DNA from 3 places in the Kosakonia cowanii JCM 10956 genome. Region 1 is predicted to be linked to each of the others. Evidence: riboswitches for the same ligand, from Rfam matches in the RefSeq annotation. Region 1 holds a riboswitch; each other region holds the start of a gene.
What was found. A riboswitch is a leader RNA that binds a small molecule or an ion and turns the genes downstream of it on or off. The one in region 1 is predicted to bind thiamine pyrophosphate.
Positions count from the first base shown of each region.

Region 2: it holds a riboswitch for thiamine pyrophosphate, as region 1 does, so the genes downstream of both, thiB (thiamine ABC transporter substrate binding subunit) here and thiM (hydroxyethylthiazole kinase) in region 1, are expected to answer to the same signal.
Region 3: it holds a riboswitch for thiamine pyrophosphate, as region 1 does, so the genes downstream of both, thiC (phosphomethylpyrimidine synthase ThiC) here and thiM (hydroxyethylthiazole kinase) in region 1, are expected to answer to the same signal.

Region 1 is NZ_CP019445.1:4,280,592-4,285,296, reverse strand. It holds gene BWI95_RS20335 (hypothetical protein) at 1-53, shown strand, start outside; one part of gene BWI95_RS20325 (IS3 family transposase) at 314-572, shown strand; one part of gene BWI95_RS20325 (IS3 family transposase) at 572-1,434, shown strand; gene BWI95_RS23425 (hypothetical protein) at 1,761-2,129, shown strand; gene BWI95_RS23420 (hypothetical protein) at 2,180-2,620, opposite strand; TPP riboswitch at 2,902-2,998, shown strand; gene thiM (hydroxyethylthiazole kinase) at 3,034-3,816, shown strand; gene thiD (bifunctional hydroxymethylpyrimidine kinase/phosphomethylpyrimidine kinase) at 3,816-4,616, shown strand.
Region 2 is NZ_CP019445.1:419,487-424,191, reverse strand. It holds gene thiP (thiamine/thiamine pyrophosphate ABC transporter permease ThiP) at 1-1,271, opposite strand, end outside; gene thiB (thiamine ABC transporter substrate binding subunit) at 1,247-2,230, opposite strand; TPP riboswitch at 2,260-2,360, opposite strand; gene sgrR (HTH-type transcriptional regulator SgrR) at 2,397-4,052, opposite strand; gene BWI95_RS01945 (sugar efflux transporter) at 4,299-4,705, shown strand, end outside.
Region 3 is NZ_CP019445.1:146,958-151,662, forward strand. It holds gene hemE (uroporphyrinogen decarboxylase) at 1-778, opposite strand, end outside; gene nudC (NAD(+) diphosphatase) at 818-1,591, opposite strand; gene BWI95_RS00690 (Rsd/AlgQ family anti-sigma factor) at 1,671-2,174, shown strand; TPP riboswitch at 2,229-2,365, shown strand; gene thiC (phosphomethylpyrimidine synthase ThiC) at 2,449-4,341, shown strand; gene thiE (thiamine phosphate synthase) at 4,341-4,705, shown strand, end outside.

The DNA of each region.
Region 1 (4,705 bases):
AATTAGTTTGTCAGTGGTTAAAATCAGAAGAGTTTATAAACAAAAAGCCATAACAGCAATCAATATTGTATAGGGAAAAATTAGTACGAACTCGTTTCAATCTGTAATTTTTTCCTTAAAAGACCAACAAGCTTTTTTCTTCTAAGGCGCTTAAGCGTGTTCAAGACATTACTGGTATAAGTTCAGGTTATTCACCTGCTCCTTTTTTACTTCCCCCCACACGTCCCCTTTGTTCTCGCTTCTGACCTGCTCCCCGTTGATTAACACACCACGATGTTAGTAATGTCTTCATAAGCCACATAAGGACATCCCCATGAAGAAGCGTTTTTCCGACGAACAGATCATCAGTATCCTCCGCGAGGCTGAAGCCGGGGTTTCTGCCCGTGAGCTCTGCCGCAAGCACGCCATTTCCGACGCCACCTTTTACGCTTGGCGTAAGAAGTATGGCAGTATGGAGGTGCCCGAGGTTAAGCGCCTGAAGTCGCTTGAGGAAGAGAACGCCAGGCTCAGGAAGCTGCTTGCCGAAGCCATGCTGGATAAGGAGGCGCTTCAGGTGACTCTGGGGCGAAAGTACTGACGACAGACCAGAAGCGGGAAGCCATGGTGTTGATGTGTGATGCGACCGGTCTGTCGCAACGTCGTGCCTGCAGGCTTACAGGTTTGCCCCTGTCGACCTGCCGTTATGATGCTCAGCGTCCGGCTGCTGATGCACATTTATCAGGGCGTATTACTGAACTGGCGCTTGAACGCAGACGTTTTGGTTACCGGCGCATCTGGCAGTTGCTGCGCAGGGAGGGCCTTCACGTCAATCACAAGCGGGTATACCGTATTTACCACCTTAATGGACTGAGTGTAAAACGCAGACGACGCCGTAAAGGGCTGGCGACCGAACGGTTTCCGCTTCTGCGCCCGGATGCGCCGAACCTTACATGGTCGATGGATTTCGTTATGGACGCACTGACCAACGGTCGCAGGATCAAGTGCCTGACCTGTGTGGATGATGTCACGAAGGAGTGTCTGATGATCATCGCAGCTTTCGGTATTGCCGGCGTTCAGATCACGCGCATTCTGGACACCATCGCGCTATTTCGGGGCTATCCGACAACAATAAGAACCGATCAGGGCCTGGAATTTACCTGCCGCGCGCTCGATCAATGGGCCTTTGAGCATGGCGTGGAACTACGGCTTATCCAGCCGGGTAAGCCAACGCAGAACGGATTTATTGAAAGTTTTAACGGACGCTTTCGCGATGAGTGTCTGAATAAACACTGGTTCAGCGATATTCTTCATGCCCGGAAAACGATTAATGACTGGCGGCAGGATTATAACGAGTGCCGTCCCCATTCATCGCTGGATCACCAGACACCAGCTGAATTCGCAACGGACTGGCGAAACAGGAAATATGAAGAAAAACCAACCGACATTACTAACTGAAGGTTGTATCTAATCTTGGGGGGCAGGTCAGTAGACTCAAGATTACTCAAATCAATTCCTATCATGATGTAGTTATCGAGTTCTTAGATGACGGTAATAGTAAATCAGTCAGGTTTAATAATCTCATTAAGGGTAAAGTAAAAGATGGCGAGGTTTAAAAATTAGTAGGTTTTAAAGTTGGTGATATTTACGATAGTAAAAATTACGGGAAATATAAAATCATTGATGTTATCAATGCTCGTAATATAACTATTGAATTTTTAGCTACTGGATATGTCAAAAAAGTACAATCTAGCGTTATTAAAATTTGTGCTGTTAAAGATCCTATGAAGCCTACAGTTTATGGAGTAGGTATTAAAGGTGATAATTTATCTTCTCAAATAGATGGACAAATGGTTAGGGAGTATCGCACTTGGAAGGAAATGCTTAGAAGATGCTACGATGAAAAACATCTAGAACGCTTTCCCACTTATCGTGGCTGTACAGTCTGCGAAAGGTGGCATTCATACGAAAACTTTTATGCGGATATCAAGAAGCTAGAAGGTTATTCTGAATGGCTCACTAATTTTCGTTACCAAATTGATAAGGATATTATTAACCCTTCCAATAAGGTCTATTGTCCTAAATACTGTAATTTTGTTACAGACACTGAAAACTCTCTATATGCTAATCGCCGCCGTCATAATTGGATTTAAATTAAACCCCACTGAAAAAGTGGGACTTCATTCCTTCATTATCTCGTAAGTTATGAGGGGATTTTTCGACGGATAACATCCCTACCTGCAAAATGAATATTTATATAGATAGCTTTTGACTTCATCTTTTTGTAATTAATGTGGAAATAATTTTCATCAATGAAGGTTAGTGTATGAGTTGTAAAGGGCGGTAGTGTTGAATCTGGTGCATCAAATTCTCTTGTTTCAATAGGTTTTCTGTCTAACATACGGCAAAAACGAGAGGCATAATAAATCTCCCAATGAATTAACACTACTGGTCTTGGCGAGAGGTTACGTATTCGGATCTCGTGACCAACATTTGCACTTGTTGTAAAACTCCATCCTAGATCTATTCTTGTCCGATCACGCCACGTTTCCATTACTTTAATGACTGCTAGCCCTGTAGAAACTATGGCTCCCCACCATGAAACAACCATTGATACGGTTACATCTTTGAATAACTCTTGCATTCATCATTACCATTGCTTTGATTCTTTGGATGATGCTAACGCTCTCTTATTGAAAACGCCACATTACAAAACCTCTAATTTTCACCAATCGGCAGATAGGGGTTAAGCTGGCCTTACAGCGGGTAGATGATGCAAGTATTTATTACGTGATTAAGCTATTCGAGGTGTGATAACTGCTGTGATAAACATTGTGATAAATCGAAAATTCTTGCGCCTCATCCATACACCCGGCTACACTAAAAACTTACAACTTGTTTTTGTGCAAATGATTGTTTTGTAATTGATTTGACTCGGGGTGCCCTTCTGCGTGAAGGCTGAGAAATACCCGTACCACCTGATCTGGATAATGCCAGCGTAGGGAAGTCAGATGCCTGCCCGGCATCCCTTCTTCACGCCGGGCAGGAGCAAAATAGATGCAACCTGACCTGCTTGATCCTGTGCACTCTGCACACGCGTTACAGCAACTCCGTACACTCTCTCCCCTTGTTCACTGTATGACGAATGACGTCGTGCAAACCTTTACCGCCAACGTCCTGCTCTCGCTCGGCGCCTCACCGGCGATGGTAATCGATCGTGAAGAGGCGCAGCAGTTCAGCGCCATTGCTGATGCCTTACTTATTAATGTCGGCACGCTGACGCGCGAACGCGCTGAAGCAATGCACGCCGCAATTGAGAGCGCTAACCGCGCGCAAACCCCCTGGACGCTCGACCCGGTTGCCGTTGGCGCACTCGCCTTTCGCTCCGGTTTCTGCCAACAACTCCTCTCTCTTCGACCGGCCGCCATCCGCGGCAACGCTTCTGAAATCCTCGCCCTGGCCGGTATGCCAGGCGGCGGGCGCGGCGTCGACACCACCGATAGCGCGCTGGCGGCGCTGCCCGCGGCGCAGCAGCTGGCTCAACAGACCGGCGCGGTGGTCGCAGTCACTGGGGAGATTGATTACATCACCGATGGTGTACAAACCCTCAGCATCAGCGGCGGCGATCCGCTGATGACGCGAGTGGTCGGCACCGGCTGCGCGCTCTCGGCGGTGGTGGCTGCCTGTTGCGCCTTGCCCGGCGAGCGACGGCTCAATATTGCGTCAGCCTGCCGGATAATGAAGCAGGCGGGCAGCCGCGCGGTGAAACAGAGCGCTGGCCCTGGCAGTTTCGTCCCCGCTTTTCTTGATGCGCTGGCGGCAAACGGGAAGGGGGAGTAATGAAACGGATTAATGCCTTAACCATTGCCGGCACCGACCCGAGCGGTGGCGCGGGGATCCAGGCGGATTTGAAAACCTTTTCGGCGCTGGGGGCTTATGGCTGTTCGGTGATCACCGCGCTGGTGGCGCAAAACACCCGCGGCGTGCAGTCGGTATACCGAATCGAGCCTGATTTCGTTGCTGCCCAGATGGACTCGGTGCTGAGCGATGTGCGCATCGACACCACTAAAATCGGCATGCTGGCGGAAACCGACATTGTCGAAGCGGTGGCAGAGCGTCTGCGCCATTACCAGGTGCGCAATGTGGTGCTGGATACGGTAATGCTGGCGAAAAGCGGCGATCCACTGTTATCGCCTGCGGCGGTCGCCTCCCTGCGCCAGCATTTACTGCCGCAGGTTTCCCTTATCACGCCCAATCTGCCGGAAGCGGCGGCGCTGTTAGATGCGCCCCATGCGCGCAGCGAGCGCGAGATGCATGAGCAGGGCGAAGCTCTGTTAGCGCTCGGTTGTGAGGCGGTATTGATGAAGGGTGGTCATCTGGACGACGCCGAAAGCCCCGACTGGCTCTTTACTCGCGATGGCGCACAGCGCTTTACCACCGTGCGCATTGCAACAAAAAACACCCACGGTACAGGCTGCACGCTCTCGGCGGCGCTGGCGGCCCTGCGACCGCGCCACCCGGGCTGGGCTGAAACGGTTGCAGAGGCGAAAAAGTGGCTTACCGCTGCGCTGGCACAGGCCGATACGCTTGAAGTGGGAGAGGGTATCGGCCCGGTTCACCACTTCCATCAGTGGTGGTAAATCAGAAACCGAAACGTGCCAGCAGAATAAGCTGAAAAAATGCCCGGCGGTGGACATTCTGACGCCAGAGTACCAGGCTTAGTTTGCCC
Region 2 (4,705 bases), 790 kb from region 1:
AGCACCTTTAATGCATAGGGGATCGCCATCAGCGCATTGGTGAATATCACGATGCCATCGGCGGAGTCGGGCAGGCCGATGGTGTTGTTGAGCAGCAGGAAAAAGCCGGTTGCCAGCACAATCCCCGGCATCGCCAGGATCAGCATGCCGCTCAGTTCGAGCGCCTGCCCGGCCGCAGTGCGGTGGCGCGCGCGCAGTTCGCGGCTGCTCCACAGCAGCATCATGGTCAGCACCACGCAGAGCAGCCCGGCGACCAGCGCGATACGCAGCGACGTCCACACCGCCTGCCACAGCACCGGCTCTGCCACCACCTTCAGCAAACTGACATTAAGCCCGTCAACGATCACCGCCAGCAGCGGTGGCAGCATCAGCAGCAGTGCCAGCACAATTAACAGCGTATCGGTGATGCGGCTAAACCAGCGCGTTTCCGGGTCGCGCCAGCCCTGAATATGATGGCTGCCAACGGCGAAGGCTCTACTCATCCGCTGGCTTAACAGCACCAGCCCGAGGCAGCAGATCATCTGGATTATCGCCAGTATCGCCGCGCGGGCGGGATCAAAATCAAAGCTGAGCGCCTGGTAGATGGCAAGCTCAATGGTGGTTGCCTGCGGGCCGCCGCCCAGCGACAGCACGGTGGCGAAACTGGCGAAGCAGAGCATAAAGATCAGCGCTGCCACTGGCGGGATCTGGCGGCGCAGCCAGGGCCACTCGACAAAGCGGAAGAAGGCCCAGCCGCGCATCCCGAGCTGGGCTGCCAGCTGGCGCTGCTCACCGGGGATCTGCTCCAGCGCCTGTAGCAGCAGGCGCGAGGCCATCGGCAGGTTAAAAAAGAGGTGCGCCAGCAGAATGCCCTGCAAACCGTAGGGCGAAAAGGTCCACTCAAGGCCAAGCGTCTGGCAGAGCGCGGCGAGCCACCCCTGGCGACCATAGACGCTGAGAATACCGAACACCGCCACCAGCACCGGCAGGATCAGCGTCATCGCGCATAAGCGCAGCAGCAACTGGCGGCCGGGAAAACGACGGCGGTAGAGCGCACGGGCAAGAAAAATGGCGGGCACCACGGAGAGCAGGGCGGAGAGAAAAGCCTGCCAGAAGGAGAATCGCACCACGTGCCACAGGTAGCTGTCCGACAACAAGTCGGAGAGCCCTTCGACAGGTGCGTTTTGCCACAGCGCGAAAAAGGCCGCCACCGCGACCACGACCATCAGCGTGGCGGCGGTGAGGCCAGGAAGCAGCCAGCCGGGAATTAGCGGCTGACTGCGCGTTGCCACGAGGCTATCCATGCTGCGCGCTGGGCTGCTACCTCTTGCGGCGAGAATTGCAGCGAGGTTTGTGGTTTCTCAAGCTGGTCAAACCCGGCGGGCAGCGTGACGTTGCTCACCGGGTACATCCAGTTGCCCGTTGGGATGGCACTCTGGAAGGCGGGTGAAACCATAAATTTGAGGAATTTTTCCGCCAGCTCCGGCTGCTTGCTGGCGGCGGTACGCGCCGCGACTTCAACCTGCAAATAGTGGCCTTCGCTGAAGTTCGCCGCCGCGTAGTTCTCTTTCTTCTCTTCGATGATGTGGTAGGCAGGCGAGGTGGTGTAGCTCAGCACCAGATCGCTCTCACCTTTCAGAAAGAGGCCGTAGGCTTCGCTCCACCCTTTGGTGACGGTAACGGTTTTGCCCGCCAGCTTTTGCCAGGCTTCGGGGGCTTTATCGCCATAGACTTTCTGCATCCACAGCAGCAGGCCGAGCCCTGGCGTGCTGGTGCGCGGATCTTCATAAATCACGCGCCACTTCTGATCGCTTTCGACCAGCTCTTTCAGGCTCTTCGGCGGGTTTTTCAGTTTGGTTTTGTCATAGACAAAAGCGAACCAGCCGTAATCGAACGGCACAAAGGTCTCATTGCTCCAGCCGCCCGGCACCTTCACCGCGTCATCCGGCACGCCGCTTTTGGCGAAGAGTTTTGTCTGGGTCGCGGCTTCCAGCAGGTTGTTATCAAGACCGAGCACGACGTCAGCTTTGCTCTTTTTGCCCTCCATCCGCAGACGGTTGAGCAGCGAGACGCCATCTTCCAGCGCCACGAACTTCAGCTCGCAGTTGCAGTCGGCTTCAAAGGCTTTTTTTACCGCAGGGCCTGGCCCCCATTCGGCGGCGAAGGAGTCGTAGGTGTAGACGGTCAGGACGGGTTTAGCGAAAACTGGCGCGGCAATCAGCAGCAGCAGTGACAACGATTTTTTTAACACTTTGCACCTCATAAATGGGTGGCAAAGGATTTTGAGAGAGCCTCAAATCCCTTCGCCGGCGTTATCCGGATCAGGTTCGACGGGTATTTTCTCAGCACGCGCGTGAAGCGCAGCACCCCGTTGAGAACGGCGCTATTGTAATGATTTGGTAAACAATCTGAAAGCATTACGGATCCGGCGGCGCAAACCAGGCCGATTTAAAGTCAAACCAGCCGAGGGTATTCATGCGCAGCCCGCGCATGGTGCGCTGCCCCTGAATGCGAAGCCAGTGGTGGATCAGCGGCACAATCGCTTTACTCGCCAGCAACTGCTGTGACCACATCGCCAGGTTCATCTCCCCGGCGCGCCAGCGCGCGGCGTCCGCCTGCCAGTCGCGCGGGATGCAGTGTTGCAGCAACGGTACTTCATAGAGGTTAGCGAAGACCGAGAAGTCGAGCGGCAGCGTAAAGTTGGCGCTGTTAAGCCAGATATCGCTCTCTGTTTCCCCGCGATGCCACTCATCGTAATCGACCTCCTGAATCAGTAACTTAACGCCATGTTCTGCCAGCAGCGTACTCATGGTGTGGGCAATCGCCTGGTGCTCGTTATGCTCGCGGTAGAAGGTGAGCGTCAGCGTCTCCAGCCCGGCGGGCTTTTCACCGCTGCCGGGGCGCGCGTGGTGCCAGCGCGGCAGTAATCCATAGGCGGGAAACCAGTAGCGCTGATTCTGTTCGCTGGCGTGCCACAGCAGATTGGTTGGCGAAAGGATCCGGCTTACCCATTCGCGCACCGCCGGGTTCGCGCCGCGACTGGATCGCGCGTCAAACAGCAGATAGTAGCAGCCCTCTTCGAGACGGCTCTCCACCGCTTTTTCGCCCTCGGTTGGCCCTTCAAGCGTCAGGCCGCAGGTGGTCTCATCCCCAACATCCGGCAGCACCCAGACATTCACTTCATCAATCAGCGCACGAAAACCGAAGTAATCCTCAAAGGCGTGGATCTTTAGCTGGTTGCGGGTATTGCGCATCACTGCGTAAGGGCCGGTGCCAATCGGTTGGCTGGCAAAGTTCGTCAGCGTCTCCCACTCCTGCGGCAGGATCATCGCCGGTACGTGGCCCATCAGCCACGGCAGCCAGCTATCGGGCTGCGAGAGGTGAATGTCGAGCGTCCACGGCGTGGGGGAAACGATATCGCGGATATGGGAGTAGAGCGGCAGGGCGCTGGCACGCCGCAGGGAGGCGATAACATCCGCCATCTCCAGCTCGCGGCCGTGGTGAAAGTGGATGCCGGGGCGTAAGTAGAAGCGCCAGTGCAGGGGAGAGATCGCTTTCCAGTGGTGAGCAATATCGGCTTCCAGTTCCCCGTTTTCCTCATTTATGCGCGTCAGGGTACTGAAGATTTGCCGCGCCATATGGGTTTCGGAGCGGCGCAACGGCGAGCCGGGCAGCAGATTGCGCAGCGGGCGGTAGTAGAGCACGCGCAGGATATGCCGCCCCTGGCGAAAACTGCGGCCCAGATGCGACACCAGCATCTGGCGCACGGCGGCTTTATCGCCCACCAGCTGCACCAGTTGATCGATGCGATCCTGTTCAAGCAGATCTTCCGCCCGCTGCTGCTGTAACGCCAGGCCGGTGTAGAGGAAGGTGAGGCGCGAGCGTTTACCGCGCCCGGCTTCCGCTTCCCAGGTGAGCCAGCCGCGCGTCTGCATGGTGTTGAGCAGGGTGCGCATATGGCGGCGGGAGCAGTTAAGCAGCTCCGCCAGCTCGTTGAGCGTAGTTTCCTGAGATTTTCCATCGCAGCATTGCCACAGACGGATGAACTGTTGTTGCAGGCGACCAGAGGACATAAAAGAGGAACTCCCGGCAAAAACTCAGCAATTTATTTATCCCTATATTAAGCCGATACTTCTCTGCGATGAAAGCGAGGAGGCGCATAGCGAAGTGGGGAATGACGACGCGTGTGGAAAAACTGACTCGCCCGAATCATGTGTGACTGAGTATTAAGTGCGAATGCACCCGCCAGCAAAATGTTTTTGCTGGCTTTTTTCGTTTAAGCTTGCGTCGCTGTTTTCCGCTTTCAACAAGGAAATGCCATGCTTTGGTTGATGACGATGGGACGCCGCATGAATGGCGTCTACATCGCGTTTATGATCGTCGCCTTTATGATGGGCGTCGCCGGTGCGGTACAGGCCCCGACGCTGAGCCTGTTTCTCAGCCGCGAAGTGGGCGCAGAGCCCTTCTGGATCGGGCTGTTCTATACCGTCAACGCCATTGCCGGGATCCTCGTCAGCCTTGCGCTGGCAAAACGATCAGACAGCCAGGGCGACCGGCGCAAGCTGATCCTCTTCTGCTGCCTGATGGCGGTGGGTAACGCGCTGCTGTTTGCGTTTAACCGTCACTATCTGACCTTAATTACCTGCGGCGTGCTGCTGGCTTCGCTTGCCAGCACCGCGATGCCGCAGCTTTTCGCGCTGGCGCGTGAGTACGCCGACAGCTCGGC
Region 3 (4,705 bases), 510 kb from region 1:
CCATCGCTTCCAGCCACTGGCCGCCGCCTTTGGTAAACAGGGTCACCGGCACGCGACGCCCTTCGTTTTCACGCAGCAGGCCATCGACGATTTTATGCATGTAGTAGAGAGAGAACTGCTGGTAATCGCGTCCGGTCAGCACGCCGCCCCAGGTGTCGAAAATCATTACCGACTGTGCGCCAGCGCGGATCTGCGCGTTGAGATAGGAGGTGACGCTCTGCGCCAGCTTATCCAGCAGTGCATGCAGCACCAGCGGCTCGGCGTACATCATCTTTTTGATTTTAGTGAACGCTTTGCTGCTGCCGCCTTCAATCATATAGGTCGCCAGCGTCCACGGGCTGCCGGAGAAACCAATCAGCGGCACTTCGCCTTTCAGCTCACGGCGGATAGTGCGCACGGCGTTCATCACGTAACCCAGCTCATCTTCCGGGTCCGGCACCGGCAGCTTGTCCACATCCGCTTTACAGGTGATGGGATGGCTAAAACGCGGTCCTTCACCGGCTTCGAAATAGAGCCCCAGCCCCATCGCGTCTGGCACCGTCAGGATGTCAGAGAAGAGGATCGCCGCATCCAGCTTGTAGCGGCGCAGGGGCTGCATCGTCACTTCACAGGCCAGCTCCGCATTGCGGCACAGCGACATAAAGTCGCCGGCTTGCGCACGGGTCGCCTTATATTCCGGCAAATAGCGGCCTGCCTGGCGCATCATCCATACCGGCGTCATATCTACTGGCTGGCGCTGAAGCGCGCGCAGGTAACGATCGTTTTTCAGTTCGGTCATTGTCAGTTCCTCAAGCGTCAGGCCGCCAGTATATACACCTTATTCGCTCTCTGCCCGACACATCGCCACGGTATCCTCGATCAGGCGGCGCGCGACGGTACCCGGCGGTGGGAGCAGCGGCAGGTCGTCATAGCGATACCAGCCAGCATCGATCAGCTCTTTGGTATCAATGACGATCTCACCGCTCTCGTACTCGGCCATAAACGCAGTCATTAATGATTGCGGGAAGGGCCACGGCTGGGAGGTGACATAACGCAGGTTCTTGATTTTAATCCCGCTCTCCTCCATCACCTCGCGTGCTACCGCCTGCTCCAGCGTCTCGCCGACCTCAACAAATCCGGCCAGCACGGTATACACACCATTACGATGACGCGTATGCTGGGCAAGTAGCAGGCTATCATCGCGGCGAATAGCGACAATAATGCAGGGGGCAATTTGTGGATAGTAGCGTTCCCGGCATTGGTCGCAGAGCATCGCCCACTCGGTTTTGCTGGGGTGCATGGTGTGCCCACAGTAGCCGCAAAACTGATGCGATCGGTAAAACTCGGCCAGCTGCACGCCGCGCCCGGCTAACTGGAACAGCACGGTATCCTGATCGATCAGTAAACGTACCGATCCCATCTCGTTGGAGCGCTGCTGGCGAACAAGCCAGACGCTCTCTCCCTGCCATTCGCCGATAATTTGCGCGGGTTGACCCACAAGATCGAAATTTCCTGCCTCTCCATGTGGTAATTCTCCAGCGGGCAACCATAATTTTTGTTCATGGCTGACTATCCACCAGCCACGGTGATGAGCTTCAAGAGTTTGTACCATTGCGCGACCTTAGCTTCACTGGCATGTTATTAACATTATTATTACATCATTTTTAATCTTACATTTTGCGGAGTCATTTATGCTGAACCAGTTAGAAAGCCTGACAGAACGACTGGGGGGAAGTAACAAGCTTATCGATTTCTGGCTCAACGAACGTAAGCAGTTGCTTATCTCCTATTACAATCTGGTGGGAATCAAGCCGGGCAAAGGGTCGTACATGCAGCTTAACGAAAAAGCGCTGGATGATTTTTGCCATAACCTGGTTGAATACCTTTCCGCCGGTCATTTCACTATTTATGAACGCATCATCAATGAAATGGAAGGCGCCAGCCCACTTTTAGCGGCGACTCAGCTCTACCCGCAGCTCGAAGCCAATACCGTTGAAATCATGAAACATTATGATTCCAGCCTCGAACAGTCCATCGATGATGACAACTGCATGGAGTTCCAGCAGGCTCTCTCAGACATCGGTGAAGCGCTGGCGGCGCGTTTTACGCTGGAAGATCAGCTGATCACGCTGGCGTTTGATAACCACCTCAGCGAAAGCGCCAATGATGAAACCGGGATGGCGCGCCCGGCTTGAGTTCTTAACCAATAACGCGTAGTTTAAAAAACAGTCCCCCGCTTCGGGCGGGGGTTTTTCTTGTCGGAGTGCCACTCTTTTACACCCACGCTTTCTGAAAGCTGAGGTGTAAAAAGGCTGAGACCGTTAATTCGGGATCCGCGGAACCTGATCAGGCTAATACCTGCGAAGGGAACAAGAGTAATCCATCCACCACTCCACCCTCACGGGCGGTTTGCTGCTATTACTCCATCCGTCGTCTGACAAGCCATCTCCTTTGACACTGGAATGAGCTATGTCTACTACTACTTCACGCCGTGAACAACGCGCCCAGGCGCAACACTTTATCGATACGCTGGAAGGCACCGCTTTCCCCAACTCCCGCCGCATCTACCTCACTGGCTCACAGCCCGATATTCGCGTGCCAATGCGTGAAATCCAGCTCAGCCCGACGCTCGTCGGCGGTGCCAAAACCGCCCCGCAGTATGAAGAGAACGAGGCGGTGCCGGTGTATGACACCTCCGGTCCGTACGGCGATCCGGCGATTGCCATTGATGTGCAGCAGGGGCTGGCTAAGCTGCGCGCAGCGTGGATCGCCGCCCGCGATGACAGCGAAGAGCTGGACCATCGCAGCTCGGCCTATACCAACCAGCGCCTGGCGGATGACGGCCTTGATGCGCTGCGTTTTAGCGGCCTGCTGACGCCGCGTCGCGCCAAAGCAGATAAATGCGTGACGCAGCTGCACTATGCCCGTTTGGGCATCATTACCCCCGAAATGGAATTTATCGCCCTGCGCGAAAACATGGGGCGTGAGCGCATTCGCAGTGAAGTGCTGCGTCGCCAGCATCCGGGCGAAGGGTTTGGCGCGCGGCTGCCGGAGAACATTACGCCGGAGTTTGTCCGCGCTGAAGTGGCGGCGGGCCGGGCCATTATTCCCGCCAACATCAACCATCCAGAATCAGAGCCGATGATCATTGGCCGCAACTTCCTGGTGAAAGTGAACGCCAATATCGGCAACTCAGCCGTCACCTCATCAATTGAAGAAGAAGTGGAGAAGCTGGTGTGGTCAACCCGCTGGGGCGCGGATACGGTGATGGATCTCTCTACCGGTCGCTATATTCATGAAACCCGCGAGTGGATCCTGCGTAACAGCCCGGTGCCGATCGGCACGGTTCCGATCTACCAGGCGCTCGAAAAGGTTAATGGGATCGCTGAAGATCTCAATTGGTCAGTGTTCCGCGACACCCTGCTGGAGCAGGCGGAACAGGGAGTCGACTACTTCACCATCCATGCCGGTGTGCTGCTGCGCTATGTGCCGATGACCGCGCAGCGCCTGACGGGCATTGTCTCGCGCGGCGGCTCAATCATGGCGAAGTGGTGCCTTTCGCACCATCAGGAGAACTTCCTCTACACCCACTTCCGCGAGATCTGCGAGATTTGCGCCGCCTACGACGTCTCTCTCTCTTTGGGAGACGGCCTGCGCCCGGGATCGATTCAGGACGCCAATGACGAAGCGCAATTCGCCGAGCTGCATACGCTGGGTGAACTGACCAAAATCGCCTGGGAGTATGACGTGCAGGTGATGATTGAAGGCCCTGGCCATGTGCCGATGCAGATGATCCGCCGCAATATGACCGAAGAGCTGGAGAGCTGCCACGAAGCGCCCTTCTACACTCTTGGGCCGCTCACCACCGATATCGCGCCGGGCTATGACCACTTCACCTCTGGCATCGGCGCGGCAATGATTGGCTGGTTTGGCTGCGCGATGCTCTGCTATGTCACGCCGAAAGAGCACCTCGGCTTGCCGAACAAAGAGGATGTCAAACAGGGGCTGATTACCTACAAAATCGCCGCCCACGCTGCGGATCTGGCCAAAGGCCACCCTGGCGCGCAGATCCGCGATAACGCCATGTCTAAAGCGCGATTTGAGTTCCGCTGGGAAGATCAGTTTAACCTCGCCCTCGACCCCTTCACCGCCCGCGCCTATCACGATGAAACCCTGCCGCAGGAGTCGGGCAAAGTGGCGCACTTCTGCTCGATGTGCGGGCCGAAATTCTGCTCGATGAAGATTTCGCAGGAGGTACGTGACTACGCCGCCGCGCAGAGCATCGACGCGGGCATGGCGGATAAAGCCAGCGACTTCCGCGCCCGCGGCGGGGAGATCTACCTGAAACAGGAGGAGGCGTAATGTACCAGCCTGATTTCCCGCCGGTGCCCTTTCGCCTCGGGCTCTATCCGGTGGTCGATAGCGTGGAGTGGATCGCCCGCCTGCTGGATGCAGGTGTGCGCACCCTGCAACTGCGTATCAAAGATAAGCGCGACGAAGAGGTGGAAGCGGACGTGATGGCCGCTATTGCCCTTGCGCGCCGTTACAACGCGCGGCTGTTTATCAACGATTACTGGCGGCTGGCGATTAAACACCAGGCCTACGGCGTGCATCTCGGTCAGGAGGATCTGGCCACTACCGACTTAACCGCCATTCGCCAGGCCGGGCTGCGGCTCGGCCTCTCCACCCATGATGATATGGAAATTGATGTCGCGCTGGCGGCACG